2 linked regions of the Pelagibaculum spongiae genome follow. The protein of the gene in region 1 interacts with the protein of each later gene in a pairwise test. Links are inferred from orthologs where the notes say so. Each region holds a gene or a part of one and is shown on either strand. Other genes may lie near its edges. The genes, in order: ybgC and secA.

Region 1 (3,280 bases):
GATGGCATCAACCTTACTGGCATCAACAACTACCGCCTGAACGACTTCAACTTTCTTTGCCTTTGGTTGCGCCAGCGTCTCAATTGAAAAATCGGTTTGCCAGAAAACCAGCGTGCCCAAACCCAGATGCAATAAAACGGAACCAATAATTGATAACAGATAATTCGAATTCACTACGACCTCAATTTTCCTGCGACTCAGTCATTAACCCCACCGACTTAGCACCACCGGCCTGCAACAAAGTCATTAAGCGAACCACCTGTCCATAGCCAACTGACTCGTCACCACGGACCATTACTGGCCGCAGAGGATTAATCGAAAGTTCTGCATTAACATACGTTGGAATATCAATTTCCTTAATCGGCGCCTTGCCATCCTGCCAAAAATTCAGGTAGTAAGTACCATCAGCATCCACAGTAGCAATAATCGGATTCTCAGAATCAGAATCTAGTGCCTCGGCATCGGCTGAAGGAAGCTCGACCATTACACCTTGAGTCAATAATGGTGCAGTCACCATAAAGATAATAAGCAATACCAGCATGACATCTATGTAGGGAACCACATTGATTTCTGCCACCGGGCGAAAGCTTTTATTCGGTTGTGCCATAGCTAACCTCAGGCCGCAGTTTCAGGGCGCGCATGCGCCTGACGATGCAAAATACCGGAAAACTCTTCCATAAAAGTGTCATAGCGACCAGCCACTTTATTGGCGTTATTAGCAAAGCGGTTATAAGCCACCACCGCAGGAATTGCCGCAAATAGACCCATCGCCGTAGCAACTAGCGCCTCTGCAATACCTGGTGCAACCATCGCTAGCGTTGCCTGCTGGACTGACCCCAGTGCAATAAAGGAATGCATAATTCCCCACACCGTGCCAAAAAGCCCAACATAAGGACTGGTAGAACCCACAGTTGCTAGAAAATTTAAATGATTTTCAAGTTTTTCATTTTCTCGGTTAAGTGTTACTCGCATCGCTCGATGGGTGCCTTCCATGACCATCGATGAATCCATATTGGCTTGCTTACGTAACCGAATAAATTCTTTAAAACCAGAATGAAAAATTTTCTCGACACCACTAGCGTCAGCAATCCGGCCATTAACTTCGGTGTATAAACGACTGAGATCGATGCCTGACCAAAATTTATCTTCGAACTGCTCCATCCCTGAGATGGTTTTTCTGAAATAACTAAAGCGGGCAAAAATCATGCTCCAACAAACTAGCGAAGCAATTGCCAACAACAGCATAATTGCTTGAACCAGCAAACTAGCATCTATAAACAAGCTGAGAATTGAAATCTCTGAGTTCACCTTACATCTTCTCCATATTGATTAAAGGCATCACGAATTTGTTGTGGCAAAGCAGCCGGACGAAACGTGATCGCATCGACACATACCAGACCAATAGTTGCCGTTACGCAAGCCTGGCCACCTTCAGCACGAACTACCTGATCTAGCGTTAAACTGGCTCTGCCTACAGCTGCCGGAGATACTTCAACTCGCAACATTTCACTTAAGCGCGCCGGGCGTAAATATTCTAAATTAGAACTGCGCACTACAAACACTACGCCAAGATCAGCAGACACTTGTTCTAAGCAAAAGCCAAGATCTCTGATCCATTCGCTGCGCGCACGTTCCATAAACTTGAGATAATTGGCGTGATAAACCACACCACCCGCATCGGTATCTTCGTAATACACACGAACCGGCCAGCTAAATACTGCAGCAGACATAATTACGCATCTCCATCATTCGGTTGGTCCAGCCCCAAATATTGCCAAGCATGGCGAGTCGCCATCCTGCCACGTGGGGTTCTCATTATGTAACCTTGCTGAATTAAATAAGGTTCGAGCACATCTTCGATGGTATCTCTTTCTTCACCAATCGCTGCAGCCAAATTATCTAATCCCACTGGACCACCATCGAATTTTTCAATGATCGTTTTCAGTAGTCGACGATCTTGCTGATCAAAACCACAACGGTCGACATCTAACATTTTAAGTGCCGCATCCGCTATTTCTCCAGTAATTCTGCCATCACTTTTTACTTCGGCATAATCTCGTACCCGGCGTAACAAACGATTGGCAATACGCGGCGTTCCCCGTGAACGGCGGGCAATTTCATTTGCGCCCTCAGCGTCCATCGGCAAGCCTAAAATACCAGCGGAACGTGTCACGATTGAGGATAAATCAGCAACATTATAAAACTCCAGCCGCTGAACAATGCCAAATCGGTCACGTAATGGCGAAGTCAGCAAGCCTGCTCGAGTTGTTGCACCTACTAGGGTAAATGGTGGTAAATCGAGTTTTATCGAACGGGCAGCCGGGCCTTCACCGATCATAATATCGATCTGGTAATCTTCCATCGCCGGATAAAGCACTTCTTCCACCACCGGACTTAATCGATGAATTTCATCGATAAACAGCACCGAATTTGGCTCAAGATTGGTCAGAATTGCTGCAACATCACCGGCCTTTTCCAATACTGGGCCGGAGGTTTGTTTCATCTCCACCCCCATCTCATTAGCCAGAATATTGGCCAAAGTGGTCTTGCCCAAACCCGGCGGCCCAAAGATTAGCGTGTGATCCAGTGGTTCATTTCTGGCGCGAGCCGCCTGAACAAAAATACCTAGCTGCTCACTGGCCGAGGGCTGGCCGACATAGTCTGCTAATAGTTTGGGACGAATCGCACGATCTTGAGCTTCTTCTGGCCCCAGTGTTTCAGCAGTAATGATTCTTGGTTCAGCCCCTGATTGAGTGCGAGGTTCTGGCTGAATCTTTACCGATAGCTGATCCTGCTCGATCGCCATATTATCTTCTCATCATTTGCTTAAGCGCTAATTTAATCAGCGCGGCGCTATCTAGATCATCTGTAATATCAATCTGACTAGCTGCGGCACGAATCGATTTATCTGCGTCTTTTTCTTTATAACCCAACGCAATTAGTCCGCTAATCGCTTCTTGCGTTGCAAACGCTAGGTTATCTGCTCCCTTGCCAACACCATCATGTAGCGGCAACAAGTCATCAGCACTTGAGTTAATTTGCCAAGCCTTAAGCCGGTCAACCATCTCAACCATTAAGCGTTGGGCAGTTTTCTTGCCAATGCCGGGAACTCGCTCCAGCATCGCAATATCGTTATTACGCACCGAGCGAACAAAATCGTCGCCATCTAATGCAGATAAAATCGCTAAGCCTAATTTTGGCCCTACACCGCTGACTTTAATCAGAGTGCGAAACAACTGGCGATCTTTTTCTTTTAAAAACCCAAACAGTGACTGGTCAT
Region 2 (3,573 bases), on another replicon or contig:
ATTTTGCCGGAAAACTTGGCAGTGAAGTCACTGCAATTGCCGGAGGGGTCGTCACATGGGCAGACAAGCGGTATGGTTATGGGCAAATGGTTGAGGTAAGTCATGCTGATGGGCTGGTCACTCGATATGGGCATAATAGCCAGTTGGTTGTAAAACGGGGGGATTTGGTTGCAAAAGGACAGGTAATAGCCAAGATGGGATCGAGTGGTCGATCAACGGGACCTCATGTACACCTTGAAGTCTTGAAAAATGGTCGCCATGTTAATCCTTCACGATATTTACGATAGAAATCATCGTAAATTCGCTGTGTGGCCAGAATTTTTTGGATGATCTTGCCCACAGTCTATTTCACGGCGTTAGAATAAGACGCTAGAATGCCTTATCTCCTGCAAGAAAGGGCAGGCAACCAACGGATAGCTACTGCCACATGATCAGTAAAGTATTTACCAAGATTTTCGGAAGTCGCAATCAGCGGCTGGTTCGAGGCATGAACAAAACTGTTCAACAGATAAATGTACTTGAGCCCGACCTTCAAAAACTCACCGACGAACAATTAATTGCTAAAACAGCGGAATTCCGTGAGCGCATCGCCAATGGTGAAACATTGGATAAGTTGCTGCCTGAAGCATTTGCTGTTGCAAGAGAAGCATCGGTTCGAGTGATGGGTATGCGCCATTATGACGTTCAGATGATTGGTGGCTTGGTGCTACACCAGGGCAAGATCTCTGAAATGGCCACAGGCGAAGGTAAAACCCTGATGGCAACCCTACCTATCTACCTAAATGCATTAACCAGCAAAGGTGTTCACGTTATTACCGTGAACGACTACCTTGCAAAGCGTGATGCCGAGTGGATGCGTCCATTATATGAATTCCTTGGTCTATCTGTTGGGGTAAACCTTTCAGGTATGCAGCCTCCGGAAAAGCAGCAGGCTTATGCTTGTGATATTACCTACGGCACAAATAATGAATATGGTTTCGATTATCTTCGAGACAATATGGCATTTCGCGCCGAAGACAAGGTTCAGCGACCGCTGAATTTCGCAATTGTCGATGAAGTGGATTCGATCCTGATCGACGAAGCTAGAACGCCGTTGATTATTTCTGGTCCAGCTGAAGACAGCTCTGAGTTGTACAATAAGATGAATGTTCTGGCACCTCAGCTAGAACGTCAGCAAGAAGAAGAAGGTCCCGGTGACTTTTCGGTAGATGAAAAGAGCAAGCAAATTTTCCTGACTGACCAGGGTCATGAGAAAATTGAAGAATTGTTAGTTGATGCTGGCATGATGGATGAGGGGGACACTTTATACGGTGCTTCCGGTGTTAGCTTACTGCATCATATTAATGCGGCGTTACGTGCGCATAATTTGTTCCAGAAAGATGTCGATTATATTGTTCGTAATGATCAAGTTATTATCGTTGATGAGCATACAGGTCGAACCATGGAAGGCCGTCGCTGGTCAGATGGCTTGCACCAAGCTATCGAAGCTAGAGAAGGTGTATCGGTTCAAAATGAGAACCAAACGCTTGCGTCTATCACCTTTCAGAATTATTTCCGTATTTACCAAAAACTGGGTGGCATGACCGGTACTGCTGATACTGAAGCTTTTGAATTCCAGCAAATTTACAGCTTGGAAGTGGTGGTTACTCCAACTAACCGACCTATGCAGCGTAAAGATCATGGCGACTTGGTTTATCTGAATCAGACCGATAAATTCAATGCAATTGTTGAAGCTATTAAAGAATGTGCTGAGAAGAAACAACCGGTTTTGGTTGGTACGGTATCAATTGAAATTTCAGAATTTTTATCGGACATGCTTAAAAAAGCAGGTATCGAGCATAATGTTCTGAATGCTAAATTTCATGCTAAAGAAGCCGAAATTGTTGAGACTGCCGGTTTACCAGGTCAGGTAACGATTGCAACCAACATGGCTGGTCGTGGTACCGATATTATGTTGGGTGGTAATTTAAATGCAGAGTTAGATCTGCTGGAAAATCCAACTCAAGAAGAAATTGATGCAGTTAAGGCTGATTGGAAAAAGCGCCATGAAGCAGTATTGACTGCTGGCGGTCTGCATATTTTGGGTACTGAACGCCATGAATCTCGACGTATCGATAATCAGTTGCGTGGTCGTGCTGGTCGTCAGGGTGACGCAGGTTCCAGTCGTTTCTATCTGTCATTAGAAGATGATTTAATGCGAATTTTCGCTTCTGATCGAGTTTCTGGAATGATGCAGAAGCTGGGTATGGAAGAAGGTGAAGCGATTGAACACCGTTGGGTGAGTCGAGCGATTGAAAATGCTCAGCGTAAAGTTGAAGGTCGTAACTTTGATGTCCGTAAGCAATTGCTGGAATATGATGATGTTGCTAACGATCAACGCCGAGTAGTCTACCAGCAGCGTAATGAGTTGCTAGAATCTGAAGAAATTATTGAAACCGTTAATACAGTTCGTGAAGATGTACTGGATACTGTGTTTGGTTCGTATGTTCCACTGCAAAGTTTGGAAGAGCAGTGGGATGTTAAAGGATTAGAGCAAGCGATTGCTCAGCAGTTTGCAACTGAATTCCCATTACAGCAGTGGCTGGATGAGGATGATAAGCTGGACTCTGAGAAGCTGCGCGACAAGATTCACAATGAGCTGGTTACTATTTATCAAACCAAGGTTGAGCAGGCTGGATCGGATATTTTCCGCCAGGTTGAAAAGAGCCTGATGCTGCAAACGCTAGATCGGTTGTGGAAAGAGCATTTGGCTGCAATGGATCATTTGCGTATGGGTATCCACTTCCGTGGTTATGCGCAGAAGAACCCTAAGCAAGAATATAAAAAAGAAGCCTTTGAATTATTCAGCAATTTACTAGATGAGTTGAAAGCTGAAGTCATTAAGTTGTTGAGCTTTATTCAAGTGCAAAGCCAAGATGAAGCTGAGGAGCTGGAAGAAGAGCGCCGTCGTCGTGCAGCCGAACTAGAGCAGTTAGAGTATGCGCGCGAAGAGATGAATCAACAGGCAGAAACAAGCCAAGCAACCGGTACCGATGGTGCTAATGTACCTTTCCGACGTAGTGATAAGGTAGGCAGAAATGAGCCCTGCCCTTGTGGTTCGGGTAAAAAGTACAAACAATGCCACGGCAAGCTTGCTTAAAAGTTAAAAAAACTCGATAAACAAATGGCTCCGAAATGGAGCCATTTTTTTAAATTTGGCGGAGAAAAATAATGGCTGTGGGTACAGGTGAATTTCCAGAAATGAACCCGGTAAAAGGTTTTGCTCTAGGTACTACCAAAGCAGGTGTTCGCTATCCGGATCGTAAAGACCTGGTAATTATGTCGCTAGTGCAAGGTTCAGAAACTGCCGCTACTTTTACTAAAAACCGTTTTTGTGCCGCACCAGTTACTTTGGCCAAGCAGCATATGCAATTGCAATCTAGTCGGTACTGGTTAGTCAATACAGGTAATGCGAATGCAGGTACCGGTCAGCAAGGTATGCAGGATGCGCTTGACTGTTGTGCTGCGCTAGCTAAAAAAACCGACCAACCGATTGAGGCTGTACTGCCATTTTCTACTGGTGTGATTGGTGAA

The links.
Region 2: the proteins of ybgC (region 1) and secA interact in binary tests that used the Escherichia coli proteins (3 or more experiments, as listed by UniProt). The link is inferred for Pelagibaculum spongiae from one-to-one orthologs.

The regions. Positions count from the first base shown.
Region 1 is NZ_QDDL01000003.1:4,834-8,113, forward strand. What follows is about bases 18-2,972. They hold ybgC (tol-pal system-associated acyl-CoA thioesterase), read right to left. Parts: upstream 1,731-2,972; coding sequence 1,305-1,730; downstream 18-1,304. Other genes in these bases: tolA (cell envelope integrity protein TolA), read right to left, coding at 18-174; tolR (protein TolR), read right to left, coding at 182-607; tolQ (protein TolQ), read right to left, coding at 616-1,308; ruvB (Holliday junction branch migration DNA helicase RuvB), read right to left, coding at 1,733-2,806; ruvA (Holliday junction branch migration protein RuvA), read right to left, coding at 2,808-2,972. In the rest of the region: more of tolA, read right to left, coding at 1-17; more of ruvA, read right to left, coding at 2,973-3,280.
Region 2 is NZ_QDDL01000001.1:515,449-519,021, reverse strand. Bases 92-3,339 are described here. They hold secA (preprotein translocase subunit SecA), read left to right. Parts: upstream 92-427; coding sequence 428-3,139; downstream 3,140-3,339. Other genes in these bases: argJ (bifunctional glutamate N-acetyltransferase/amino-acid acetyltransferase ArgJ), read left to right, coding at 3,211-3,339; DC094_RS02235 (M23 family metallopeptidase), read left to right, coding at 92-287. Also shown: more of DC094_RS02235, read left to right, coding at 1-91; more of argJ, read left to right, coding at 3,340-3,573. UniProt on the Escherichia coli protein: Required for protein export, interacts with the SecYEG preprotein conducting channel.